3 regions of the Thioalkalivibrio sp. HL-Eb18 genome follow, and region 2 is predicted to be linked to each of the others. Evidence: predicted binding sites of a transcription regulator. Region 2 holds the regulator's gene; each other region holds the start of a gene.
The links. The regulator sigma-54, encoded in region 2, starts transcription at its own class of promoters, with help from an activator protein. The targets are predictions, from matches to a motif close to TGGCANGNTNCNTGCTT.

Region 1 (4,295 bases), on a different contig from region 2:
TCCCTCTGACTCTCTCTGGGACGCGATTGCCAGCGCGGCCTGATGCCTGAGTTCGACTATCACGCGGCGTTCCGGCGCACCCATGGTTGGGTGACCTGGCCGGAGCTGGAACGCCTGCGTGGCGCGCGGGTGGCGATCGCCGGTCTCGGCGGTGTGGGCGGGAGCCACCTGCTGACACTCGCCCGCCTGGGGGTGGGGCGCTTTCATATCGCGGATTTCGACTGCTTCGAGCTGCACAACATGAATCGCCAGGCGGGGGCGGGCATGTCGCGTCTGGGCCGGCCCAAGGTCGAGGTCCTGCGCGAGATGGCGCTGGACATCAATCCGGAGCTCGAGATCACGACGTTCCCGGAGGGTGTGTACCAGCACAATCTGGAGACCTTCCTGCAGGGTGTGGATCTCTACGTCGACGGGCTCGACTTCTTCGTGTTTCAGGCCCGTCGCGAGGTCTTCGCCGTGTGTGCAGAGCGAGGGATCCCGGCGATCACCGTGGCCCCGCTCGGCATGGGGGCGGCATTGCTCAACTTCCGCCCGGGTGGCGTGTCGTTCGATGACTACTTCGACCTGCGCGACGGGTTGCCCGACGAGGAGCTGGCGCTGCGTTTCATGATGGGCCTGGCCCCGTCGATGATGCAGATGGGCTACCTGGCCGATCCTGCCGCCGTCGACCTGAAGGCCCAGCATGGCCCGTCCACCGTGATGGCCTGCGAGCTGTGCGCCGGGGTCATGGGTACCGAGGCCCTGAAGATCCTGCTGCGGCGGGGTCGCGTCGTCTGGGCCCCGCACGGTGTTCACTTCGATGCCTACCGCCAGCGCCTCGTCCGCACCTGGCGCCCCGGTGGCAACCGCAACCCCCTGCAGCGTCTGCTCCTGGCCATCGGCCGCCGACGGCTCGCGCGCCTCCGGGCGAGTACGCAGTAATCGCGCTTCAGAGGAGGTGCCCACTCGGACACAAAAAAACCCCTCGTCCGAGGACGAGGGGCCGGGAGAGGCTTTCCACCCAGGGGGGAGCAGAAGGCCCAACCACAAGGGCTGCTAGGCAGCCAGGCCGGTCTCGCGGCGGCGGCGTCGCGTGGCGACGAAGCCGAGCAATACCAGCCCGGTTCCCAGCAGAAGCAGCATGGCCGGTTCCGGCACTTCCTGTCCGGACCAGCGGGCGTCGGCCGAGCCGACCACCTCAAAGGTGGTGCGCTGGTCGACTTCCTCGAAGCCTTCGATGAAGTCGAACTGTCCGGTCACACGTACATTCATGTAGAACGGATCCGGACTGGTGAAGAACTGCTTGCCTTCGTCGGACAGCATCCACTCGTTGAAGATCAGCGCGAAGCTGCCGATGTCGTCCGAATCGGGGTCGAAGGAACCTGCGCCCCGCTCGAAGATGTCGGACCAGCCGACGAGAATGTCGTCACCCGTGCCGCCCAGGGCCACTCCGTCGGCCGCATCGTTCGAGTTGAACCCGAAGGTGGTATTCAGGTCCGGGTCCAGATAGAGCGCGATCGAGCCGGTGGTGCCGGTGAACTCGCCCGTCATAGCGTCGTAATTCCCCGAGGACTCGAACACGGCATACAGACCGTAGAACAGGTCGCCATCGTCCCCGGTGGACCCCAGTCGGTTGCTGACGGATGTGCCGCCAAGGAAGTACTGACCCACGTTCCAGTAGGCCGCCGCGTCGAAGGAACCATCGGTATCGAGGGTCAGCAGCTCCTCATACCCGCCGGTAATACGGTCGACCTGACGTTCGCCCACTGCGATCGTCGAGAGATCGAGCTGCGAATCATCAATCGTAAAGACGCCGGCATGTGCGGTGCCCGCAAGCCCCAGGCTGGCCACTGCCAGTACCGCCCCCAGCGCTGTTTGCTTGAACCTTTCCATGTTGTAATCCTCCACCAGTTAGAATCAATGTGTTTGGGTTAACGCTTACTTCCACTTCAATTTGCTAGTCGTCCTGTCTTGCGAGTGAAGTAAAGCAGGCTGCGTGCCAAGCGCGATAACTATATGTTTTAAAATGGGTTTGCGTTTATTTTTCTTGGCCATGCAAAAGGGCCATGTAAAAAAAACGGACGGCGGGGATTGGGGGCTCGGCCGTTCTTTCCGTGAAGGAGATGCGACATGTCCAGGCGTGCCAAGACCCGCGACGAGATTGCCGAGGCCTACAAGTCACCACCGTGGTGGTACGACGCGCGGGGGTTTTTCATCCTGACCTTTGCCTACAACAGCACCCTGGGCGCCCAGATCCGGTTTTTCGGCGGCAACATGGGGGCCCGGCATCTGGAAATCGGCTGCGGTACGGGGACACTGCTGGAGATGGCGATCAAGTGGCGGCGCCGGCGCAAGCTGCCGGAGAGCGAAGTCGTCGGCGTGGATTACGCCGAATCCATGCTGGCGGGCGCGCGCCACCGCTTCGCAAAGGACGAGTACGTGACTGTCAAACACGCCGACGCCGCGGAGCTGCCGTTCGCCGATGGCGAGTTCGATACGGCCAACATCGCCAACTCGGTGCACTGCTTTCCGGATGTGGACGGCGCCATCCACGAGGCCTTTCGGGTGCTCAAGCCGGGGGGCACCCTGGCCGCAAACGTCCTGCTGTACCCGCGTACGCCGCAGCCACTGAAGGCGATTGCCGAACGTATCAACCGCTGGGGCATGCGCAAGGGCATCCTGCATACCCCGTACGAGGCCCGCGATATCCTGAGCCGCTTCACCAGCGCCGGATTTCAGGTGGTCGACTCCTCGATCTCGGGCAACTGCTACAACCTGCTGTTGAAGCGACCGTAATCGTCCTGGAGAAACGCTGAAGCCCACGTTCGCGTGGGCTTCAGCAGCCATTGCATCTTTCTCGCTTTTCGGGCCTATAACGACTCGCGCAACGACTGTGCCCGTTCGCGCTCCGGGAAGTCCTCGTGGGCCTCCAGTAGCTCCGTCAGCAGGGCGCGCGCCTGTTCGGTTTCGCCGCTGGCCTGATAGGCCTGCGCCAGATGGAACCCGATATCCGGTGCCTGCGGACTCATCCGGTAGGCCCGCTGCAGAGTCTCCAGGGCGCTCTCGGTGTCGCCGCCCTCCAGCAGTACCACGCCCAGGGTGTCGAGGATCGCGGGCTGATCCGGGGCCAGTTCGACGGCTCGCTGGGCGTACTCGCGGGCGCGCGGGTTGTCGATCTCGCGGGCCAGCCATGCCGCATTGTTCAGTGCAATGACATCGTTGGGCCGCTGTTCCAGCACGGTTTCGTAGGTTTCCAGAGCCTCGGCCTCGTGGCCGGCGTTGATCTGCGCCGAGCCGAGCAGGTGGCGCGAGGCCGCATCTTCGGGGTGCTCCTGCAGCCAGCCCTTCAGCGTCTCCAGGGCCGCCTCGGAATGGCCGGCGCGCTGCTGAGCCTGGTATTTTTCCACCAGCCAGTCGCGTCGGGACTCGCGCTCGAGTGCACGCTCGTAGCCTTCGATCGCTTTTTCGAGCTCGCCGGCTTGCGCGTCGAACCAGGCCTGCTGCGCGATCACCTGCGCTGCCTCCGGGGCGCGCTCCACGACGGGCTCGAAGACCTGACGCGCCTCATCGACCTCGCCGGCCAGACTCAGGTGGCGGGTCAGCACCATGCGTGCGCTCATATGGCTGGAGTCGATCGACAGCGTCTGGCGCAGGGCCGTGACCGCCTGCTCGGTCTCGCCCAGAGCGGCGAGATTGCGCGCCTGCCGGAAGCGCAGCTCCGCGGCATCCGGACGCAGTACGGCCAGGTGCCCAAGCGTCTGTGCCGCGCCCGCGAAGTCCCCCTCGCGCTCCTGCAGGTCGACCAGCAGGCCCAGCACTCGGGTGTCGTTGGGGTGATGTTCACGTGCTTTTTCCAGGGTGGATCGGGCGGCGGCGTGATCCTCCTGCTGGTTCTGGGCGCGTGCCAGCATCAGGTAGGGCTCGATCCGATCCGGGTGTGCCTCGATTGCGTCCTGCAGCCAGCGCTTGCCGGCCTCCATCTCGCCCTGCTGAAAGTGCAGTGTTGCCAGCCGAATCGCCGAGGTGGGATGCCCGGGGTCGCGTTCCTGGAGGTCCTCGAGGATCTCGCGGGCCGTCTCCAGGTTGCCCTGGCGGACCTCGAGCGAGCTCAGGTTCAGGGCCAGGGTGCTGTTGTCCGGGTGGAGCGACAATCCTTCCTGGTAGATCAGGCGGGCCTCGTGGATTTCGCCCAGCCCCAGCAGGGCGGCGCCCATCAGGTTGAAGCCCTGCGGGTTTTCCGGGTCCTTGTCGCGCAGGCGCTGAGTAGCCTCCAGGGCCTGTTCGTACTGCTCGTCACGGAGATGTGCCAGCGCCAC
Region 2 (4,295 bases):
GGTCATCGAGTCCTCCGATGTGACGGTGGCGACCGATACCATGATTGCCACCTCCGATTCGCTCTCGACGCTTGATCAACCCGGTCTTTTTCAGCGGGGTACGGGTCTGCGCGTGGACTCGCGAGGGGATACCATAGAGCTGTTCCATGACGTGTACACGCTCTACAGCGAGTCGGGCGAGGAGGAAGCCGCTAATGACTGAACGTGGTGGGTCGTCGCTCGCCCGGGCCGGGTGGCCCGTGCTGATGAGCAGTGTCTTGCTGTTGCTGGCCGTGCCGGTTATCGCCCAGCAACAGTCCCTGCCGGTGGAGATTACCGCGGATCACGCGGAGATGGACGAGCGCCGGGGCCTGGGTACCTATACCGGCGATGTGGTGGTGATCCGCGGGGACATGACGCTGGAGGCGGACAAGGTCTATGTGCGCAGTCGTGACCGGCGCCCCTACGAGATGGAGGCCCACGGCGAGCCCGCGCGGCTGGAATCCCCGGACCCGGAAACAGGCGAGATGCGCATCGCCACCGCGCTGCGCATCGATTACCTGCTGAACGAGGACCGGGTGATCCTGACCGACCAGGCGCATGTGGTCACGGCCGCCGAGGAGGCGCGCGGCAAGCGCATCGTCTACGACCTGGAGACGGACGTGATCGAGGCCGAGCGTGGCGAGACCGATGACGAGCGTGTACGCATCACGATTCAGCCCCGCGAAGACGACGAATGACCGAGCTCGACACCAGCGCGCCCGCAGTGGCCGGTGGCGACCCCCCGCCGATGGCCGGCTATCTGACCGGACGCGAGCTGACCAAGCGCTATGGCAAGCGTACGGTGCTGGATCGTGTCGACGTTGATCTGGCACCAGGGGAGGTCGTGGGCCTGCTGGGCCCGAACGGCGCAGGCAAGACCACCTGTTTCTACAGCCTGGTCGGCCTGATCCGGCCCAATCGCGGCCGTATCACGCTGGGTGACCGGGACATCACCCGGGCCCCGATCCATTCACGGGCCCGGGCCGGGCTGGGCTACCTGCCGCAGGAGGCCTCGATCTTCCGGCGGCTGAGCGTGTGGGACAATCTGCAGGCGGTGCTGGAGCTGCGGCCGGAGCTTGATCGCCACGAACGTCGCCGCATCGGCGATGCCCTGATCGAGGAATTTCAGCTGGAGACGGTGCGCCACAGCCCGGGGATTGCCCTGTCCGGGGGCGAGCGCCGCCGTGCCGAGATCGCGCGGGCACTGGCCGGTGACCCGCGCTTTATCTGCCTGGACGAGCCGTTCGCCGGCGTGGACCCGATTTCCGTGGGCGATATCCAGGCGGTGATTGGGCATCTGGCCCAGCGCGGGATCGGCGTGCTGATTTCCGACCACAACGTGCGCGAGACCCTCGGAATCTGCGACAGAGCCTATATTCTTAGTGAGGGCCGCATCCTGAGCGTGGGGACCCCGCAGGAACTGCTGGATGATCCCCAGGTGCGCCGGGTGTATCTCGGCGAAAACTTTCGGCTGTGAGTACTTCCTTTGGGCATGTCTCGACGAGTCCTTTTAAGATGATCTTAATGGTCACGATGGACCTCAAACCGCGATGCTGAAGCCCGGGCTCAATCTGCAGCTGGGGCAGACGCTAACGATGACCCCGCAGCTGCAGCAGGCGATCCGCCTGCTGCAGCTTTCCACGCTGGAGTTGCAGGCGGAGATCCAGCAGGCGCTGGAAAGCAACCCCATGCTCGAGCAGGTGGAGGACGAGGGCGAGGAGGCCCCGCCCGAGCGCCCGGAGGAAGGGGGTGAACGGGTCGACGGGGATCGCATGCAGTCCGACACGGCCGGCGATGACGTGATCCCCGAGGAGTTGAGTACCGACAGCCGCTGGGACGACATCTACGAGCCCGCCCCGAGCCCGCGCGGCCTGGATGATCGCGATCCGCTCGAGAATACCTCCGACGGCGAGGACGAGGGGCTGCAGGATCACCTGCTCTGGCAGCTGCATCTGAGCCACCTGACTCCACGCGACCAGCGCATCGGCGCGGCGCTGATCGACGCGATCAGCCCGGACGGCTATCTGGACGGCGACCTCGAGGCGCTGGCAGAGATGATCAGCCAGGGCGAGGACGAACCAGTGGGGGTCGACGAGGTCGAGGCGGTGCTGCACTGGATTCAGCAGTGCGACCCGCTGGGCGTCGGTGCGCGGGACCTGCGCGAGTGCCTGGAGATCCAGCTGCGCCATCTGGCGCCGGATGCCCCGGCACGCGATGCGGCCCGAGCCATCCTGGAAAACGGCATGGAGAGCCTGGCCAAGCGGGACTACCGGGCCCTGCAGCGCCAGTCCGGGGTACGCGACCCGGACGAGCTGGCGCGGGCGCTGGACTTGATCCGCACCCTGAACCCGCGGCCCGGTGCCCAGATCAGCGAGTCCACTTCGGAATACGTCGTGCCGGATGTCTATGTCCGCCATGACCGCGATGGCTGGCGTGTGGACCTGAATCCGGAGATTGCCCCGCGCATTCGCATCAACGATCTCTATGCGGGCATGGTGCGGCAGGTCTCCGATGCCCGCGACAGCGCGTTTATGCGCGATCAGCTGCAGGAGGCGCGCTGGTTCCTGAAGAGCCTGCACAGCCGCAACGACACCCTGCTGCGGGTGGCCCAAGCCATCGTCGAACGCCAGCAGGGGTTTCTGGAGCATGGTGAGGTCGCGATGCAGCCGTTGATCCTGCGCGATATCGCCGAGGCCCTGGAGATGCACGAGTCGACCATCTCGCGGGTGACCACACAGAAATACATGCACACCCCGCGTGGGGTATTCGAGTTCAAGTACTTCTTTTCCAGTCATGTCGGGACGGCCGACGGCGGCGAATGCTCGGCGACCGCGATCCGTGCCATGATTCGGGAATTGATTGGTGGCGAGACCCCGAACAAGCCACTGAGTGATGCAAAACTGGCCCAGATCCTGTCGGATCGGGGCATTAATGTGGCCCGACGCACCGTGGCCAAGTACCGCGAGGCCATGCACATACCGTCTTCCAGCGAACGCCGGCAGATGGCGAGCATGCCCAGCGGAACCAAGCAGAAAGGAGCCTGACCATGCAGATCAACCTGACCGGCCATCACGTCGATATCACCGACGCCCTGCGCGACTACGTGAACGAAAAGTTCGCCAAGCTGGAGCGCCACTTCGACAAAGTGATCGACGTGCATGTGGTGCTGACCCACGAGAAAAACCAGAACCTGAACAACAAGGCGGAGGCCAATCTCCAGGTCAGCGGCAATCACATCCACGCCGAAGCCAGTCACGAGGATATGTATGCGGCGATCGATGGGCTGATCGACAAGGTGGATCGCCAGCTGATCAAGCACAAGGAAAAGGTCAAGGACCATCACCGCGCCGAGGGCGCCCAGCGCAACCGCGAACAGGCCCTGTAACGCAATGACCATTGCCGAGCTGATCACCCGCGACCGTATCCGGCTGGAGCCCGAGTGTTCCAGCCAGAAACGGGCGCTCGAGACCCTGGCCGAGTTGCTGGCCGTCGGCGGCGAGGAGTCCGCCGGCCCGGCCAGCGGGGCCATCTTCGAGGCCCTGTCTGCCCGCGAGAAGCTTGGCTCCACTGGTCTGGGGCATGGCGTGGCCATCCCGCATGGGCGCCTGGCCGAGCTTGATGCCCCCCGTGTCGCGGTCCTGCGGCTGGACCAAGGGGTCGACTTCGACGCCATGGATCACGAGCCGGTGGATATCCTGATCGCGCTGCTGGTCCCCGAGGCGGCCACCAGTGCGCACCTGGATCTCCTGGCGCAACTGGCCCGTGGTCTCTCGCAGCCCGACAATATTGCGGCGCTCCGCCGCGCCGGCGATGCCGACGGCCTGGAGCGTGAACTGACCCGGGCCTTCGGCGACGCTTGAGCATGGCTCTCCCGGCAGCGCTTCCCCGATTACGACACCCCGCGCCAGCGATGCCGGAGACTCGTGCATGAACGAGGCACTGGGAGAGGGCGGCATCGCGCGCGACATCACCGTCGAATCCCTGATCCAGGCGATGGGCAACCGCCTCGACCTGCGCTACGTCCACGGCGAGCAGGTCGCCCCCGACCGCAACCTGGTGGGCGGTGATGGCGACGACCTGCCGTTGGCCGGGCACCTCAACCTGATTCGGCCGAACCGCATCCAGGTCATCGGTGATTTCGAGGCGCGCTATATCGCGCGGCTGAGCGACGAACAGCGCGAGCAGTTGATCCTGGAGATGGCCCGCACCGGCACGACCGCGGTGATCTTCGCCGAGGACACCTGTCCGTTCTCGGAGATGCCGGACGTCCCCGA
Region 3 (4,295 bases), on a different contig from region 2:
GTGATCGTACCGGCGCTGAACGAGGCCGAATCCCTCCCGTCCTTGCTGGATGCGCTGGGCGAGATCCTCGACTGCGAGGTGTTCGTGGTCGATGGGGGAAGCACGGACGGGACCGTCCAGCAGGCGGAGCAACGTGGCGTGACCGTGCTCCCCAGTGCACCGGGGCGGGCACGGCAGATGAATACGGGTGCCGAGCGCGCCCTTGGTGAGGTGTTCTGGTTCCTGCATGCCGACACCACGTTTCCCGACGGGGCCGGAGTGGCGGTGCACGCCCTGCGCGACGCCGTGTCCCGAGGCGATCGTGCCTGGGGGCGTTTCGATGTCCGCCTGTCGGGTCGTCGCGGGATATTCCGGCTGGTCGCCGCAATGATGAACCTGCGCTCGCGTCTGAGCGGGATTGCGACCGGGGACCAGGGCATCTTCATTACACGCGCGGCGTTCGATGCCGTGGGCGGCTGGCCGGATCAGCCGCTGATGGAGGATATCGAGCTTTCGCGGCGGTTGAAGCGCTCGGTGGGGCGCCCAGCGTGCCTGCGCACGTGGTTGGTGACGTCGTCCCGGCGCTGGGAGCAGCAGGGCGCATGGCGCACGATCTGGCTGATGTGGCGGTTGCGCCTGGCCTACTGGCTGGGTGCAAACCCGGACTGGTTGGCGCGACTGTATCGTGGCGATGTCTGACCGTCGGCCGTCGGATATGCTGCGGGTGCTGGTCTTTGCCCGCGCGCCCGAGCCGGGCCGGACCAAGACCCGGCTGATCCCCGCGCTGGGTGCCGAGGGCGCCGCACGGCTGCACGAGCGCCTGCTGGAGCACGCGCTGGACGTGGCCCGTCAGGTCGCACCCGACCATGTGGAGCTGTGGTGCAGTCCGGATCCCGACCATCCGTTCCTCAAGCGTTGCGCCGAACGCTTTGGCTGTTCCCTGCGCAGGCAGGTGGGTGACGACCTGGGGTCGCGCATGCGTCATGCGCTGGAGGCGGGTCCGTTTCCGGCGCTGGTGATGGGCTCCGATGCCCCGACGCTGGGTGTCGAGGACCTGATCGCTGCCCGTGAAGCCTTGGCCGGAGGACAGGACGTGGCACTGGTCCCGGCACTGGATGGCGGTTACGTGCTTCTGGCCACCGCGCGACCCGTACCCGGGCTGTTCGAGGCCATCGAGTGGGGCAGCGACCGGGTGCTGAAACAGACCCGCGAGCGGGCGCGGTCGCAGGGCCTGGTCTGGGCTGAGCTGGAAGCGCGAGCCGACATCGATCGCCCGGAGGATCTGGCGCACTGTCCGCCAGCTCTCCTGCGTGGCATAACAACGCCTTGAGAGCGGATCTCCTGGAGCCGTGTCCCGGTGCAGTCGCAAGCCGGGTCAGGCTTCGGGTAGGATGCGCGCCATGAAAGCCTTTGTTGCCTGGGTCGACCGTGCCCCGTTGTGGTTGTTCATTCTGTTTGTGGCCACTCTCGGGTTGTCGCCGTATGTCCCCGAGCCGCACATCGTCGAGAAGATCCGCTGGCTCTTCCAGGGCGAGCTGATCCGTCCGCTGGATATCTTCGACCTGATCATGCACGCCGTCCCCTGGCTGCTGATGGCGTTCAAGCTCTACCGCATGAGTATTGCGTCGAAAGGCGCTTCCTGACTCGGCGTCTCCTTGAGGCTTGTGGGAACTCGACGGTCCCGGCTAGGGTCGCTACGGTGCCTGCCACTTTGACGTGACCAAGGAGAGTCCCATGCGCTTTATTGTTTCTGTCACTGCCGGTACCGACGACCCGACCCGCGCCACCCTCGGCATGATCGCCGCGAACGTGGCCAAGCAGCAGGGCCATGACGTGACCGTCTGGCTGCAGGGCGAGGCCGTGAACATCGCCAACCGCAATGTCTACGACAAGATCGTCGGCCACAACATGCCGGCGATGAAGGACATCGTGGATTCGCTGGTCGAGGAAGGCGTCCCGTTTTGGGCCTGCGAGGCCTGTTCCAAGGGTCGCGACGTCGGCGAGCACAATTTCCTGCCGAACGCCGAGATGGCCGGGATGGGGCAGTACGTCCAGGCCGTTGCCGATTTCGACCGTTCCATGAGCTTCTGATCGAGCGGGCCGGTCCGCGGGCGGGGATGTGATCCCCCGCCCGTATTTGCCCGCACCCTGGCCGCCAGCCCCTCGAGCTGGCACATCGCATGCTTGGTTTGTTCCCGGAACCATCCGCGGACGGCGAGCATGCCCCAGAACACATCCCCGAGTTTTTCATTCGAAGAGGCCATTGGCGATTTCCTGGTCGCCTCGCGCAAGTGCGAGGTCGTGAGCCTGGAGCGCCTGCTGGAGGCCGTACAGCTGGTCGGGCGCATCCGCGCGCTGGTGCATCAGCTCCAGCGCGAACGCGGCGCTTCCAGCCTCTGGATCGGCTCCGGTGGCCAACGCTATGCGGACGAGCTGGCGCAGTACCGAGCCGAATCCGATACCACCGCACGAGCGTTTCGCCAACACCTCGATGGCTGGCTGGAGCCGGGGGCCTGTGCCCACGCTCGCAGTCGCCTGCTGGGGCGGATGGCGCTGGCCCTGCATGGCCTGTCGGGTCTGCCCAGCCTGCGGGCGGAGGTCAGCGAACGGACGCTCTCGCCGATGGAGGCGATGCGCGGTTTCAGCGAGCTGATCCGGTCGCTGCTGGCCGTGGTGTTCGAGGCCGCTGATTCGGCCACCGATCCGGAGGTCTCGCGGGCCCTGGTGGCTTTGCTGAACTTCATGCAGGGCAAGGAACTGGCGGGCCAGGAACGCGCGATCGGGGCCGCCGGCTTTGGCGGGGGCGCGTTTGATGGCGAACTGCGCCAGTCCCTGCTGCACCGGATCGATACGCAGGAGCGATCGTTCCGGATCTTCTCCGAGTTTGCTCCGGAGCCTGCCTGCTTGGCCTGGCAGGCACTGCAGGGAGCGGGCTTCGTGGCCGAGGTCGAGCGCCTGCGCCGTCAGGCCTGCACCCAAGACGATTCCCGGGGCGATCCCCGCCCAGACCCGGCCCCCGCCGAGGCCTGGTTTGCCTGCACCACCGCGCGCATCGACGCGATGAAGGAGATCGAGGACCTGCTGGAGATGCACCTGAACGAGCGCTGTTCGGCACGTATCACGGCGGATCGCGCGGACCTGGGTGCCGTGCGTGACCGGGTGGAGCAACTCGCCGAGTCGGAGCTGCGCGACAGTGTCCCGTATGCGGTGTTCTTCGGCGCGCCGGAGGGCCTGGAGAGCACGCAGGAGGAGGGCGAGACCGTACTCAACGTCCCGATCGTCGGGCACTCGGTGATGGACCTGGTGCAGCGCCAGGCGACCCGGCTGCAGTCGGTGGAGGACGAACTGCATGCGGCACGCCAGGCCCTGGCCGAACGCAAGACCATCGAGCGCGCCAAGGCGCTGCTGATCCAGCACCGCGGCCTCAGCGAGGATCAGGCCTACAAGCTCCTGCGCCAGACCGCGATGAACCAGAACCGGCGCCTGGCCGAGGTTGCCGAAGCGACCGTTGCGATGTCCGACCTGCTGACGAAGGGCCTGTAGGAGCCGCCTTGGCGGCGAAGCCCCTGCCAAAGTCCGGCGCGGGCAAGGGCTTCACCGCCAAGGCGGCTCCTACGGCGGGTTAGGTCGCCCCCTGGCGGCGCACTATTGCAGGTCAAGTGCACCGCAAGTGCGCCCCAGGCTGGTGCCTTAGGGGTCGGCTTCCGGACTTGGGGCTTCCCGCAAGCGTTCGACCCGGTTTTCGAAACTATCCGAATTTTCCGCGCCACGTGGCGATTCTGGCCCGTGGGGTCGATTAGTAACGGCTAATTGGCACACCTCCTGCAGGAGTATCGGCAAGACGAGCCAATGGCGGTTCGTCGCCTGACAACAGGGAGACCCGATGACCGGGCCTCCCACGGGACTGGACAAAGGCGTCCATCACCCGGCTGCACAAGCGGCCGGGCTGATGCGACGCCTTTTTTCGTTTTTGGATGAGTTGGCTGACAAGGGGAGTGAACCCGCAATGACCGATCACACGCATGACACGAAGAACACCGCTGGCCTGTCGCGCCGTCGTTTCCTGGGCGGTATGGCCGTCGGGATCGGTGCGACCGCGCTGGGCGTTTCCGGGGCTGCGCCCTGGGGCTATGCGAAGGCCGGCAACGGGAAGCCGGAGACCACCGAGGCGAAGCTGGGGTTCATTGCCCTGACCGATGCCGCGCCACTGTTCGTCGCACTGGAGAAGGGATTTTTCGCGGACCACGGCATGCCCGACGTGCAGGTGCTGAAGCAGTCTTCCTGGGGCACGGTGCGCGACAACCTCGAGTTGGGTT

Region 1: pepA (flocculation-associated PEP-CTERM protein PepA) is a predicted target of sigma-54. The motif match lies at 1,965-1,981, and genes of this name have one in related genera.
Region 3: F813_RS0111475 (nitrate regulatory protein) is a predicted target of sigma-54. The motif match lies at 2,149-2,165, and genes of this name have one in related genera.

Annotation. Positions count from the first base shown of each region.
Region 1 is NZ_KB822962.1:26,321-30,615, reverse strand. It holds gene F813_RS0102925 (PEP-CTERM/exosortase system-associated acyltransferase) at 1-43, shown strand, start outside; gene F813_RS0102920 (ThiF family adenylyltransferase) at 43-921, shown strand; gene pepA (flocculation-associated PEP-CTERM protein PepA) at 1,036-1,872, opposite strand; gene F813_RS0102910 (class I SAM-dependent methyltransferase) at 2,110-2,775, shown strand; gene prsT (XrtA/PEP-CTERM system TPR-repeat protein PrsT) at 2,850-4,295, opposite strand, start outside.
Region 2 is NZ_KB822966.1:53,297-57,591, forward strand. It holds gene lptC (LPS export ABC transporter periplasmic protein LptC) at 1-202, shown strand, start outside; gene lptA (lipopolysaccharide transport periplasmic protein LptA) at 195-719, shown strand; gene lptB (LPS export ABC transporter ATP-binding protein) at 770-1,498, shown strand; gene F813_RS0106815 (RNA polymerase factor sigma-54) at 1,572-3,065, shown strand; gene hpf (ribosome hibernation-promoting factor, HPF/YfiA family) at 3,068-3,406, shown strand; gene F813_RS0106825 (PTS sugar transporter subunit IIA) at 3,411-3,881, shown strand; gene hprK (HPr(Ser) kinase/phosphatase) at 3,949-4,295, shown strand, end outside.
Region 3 is NZ_KB822975.1:30,658-34,952, reverse strand. It holds gene F813_RS0111495 (TIGR04283 family arsenosugar biosynthesis glycosyltransferase) at 1-678, shown strand, start outside; gene F813_RS0111490 (TIGR04282 family arsenosugar biosynthesis glycosyltransferase) at 671-1,309, shown strand; gene F813_RS0111485 (hypothetical protein) at 1,380-1,622, shown strand; gene F813_RS0111480 (DsrE family protein) at 1,714-2,070, shown strand; gene F813_RS0111475 (nitrate regulatory protein) at 2,200-3,522, shown strand; gene F813_RS0111470 (CmpA/NrtA family ABC transporter substrate-binding protein) at 3,986-4,295, shown strand, end outside.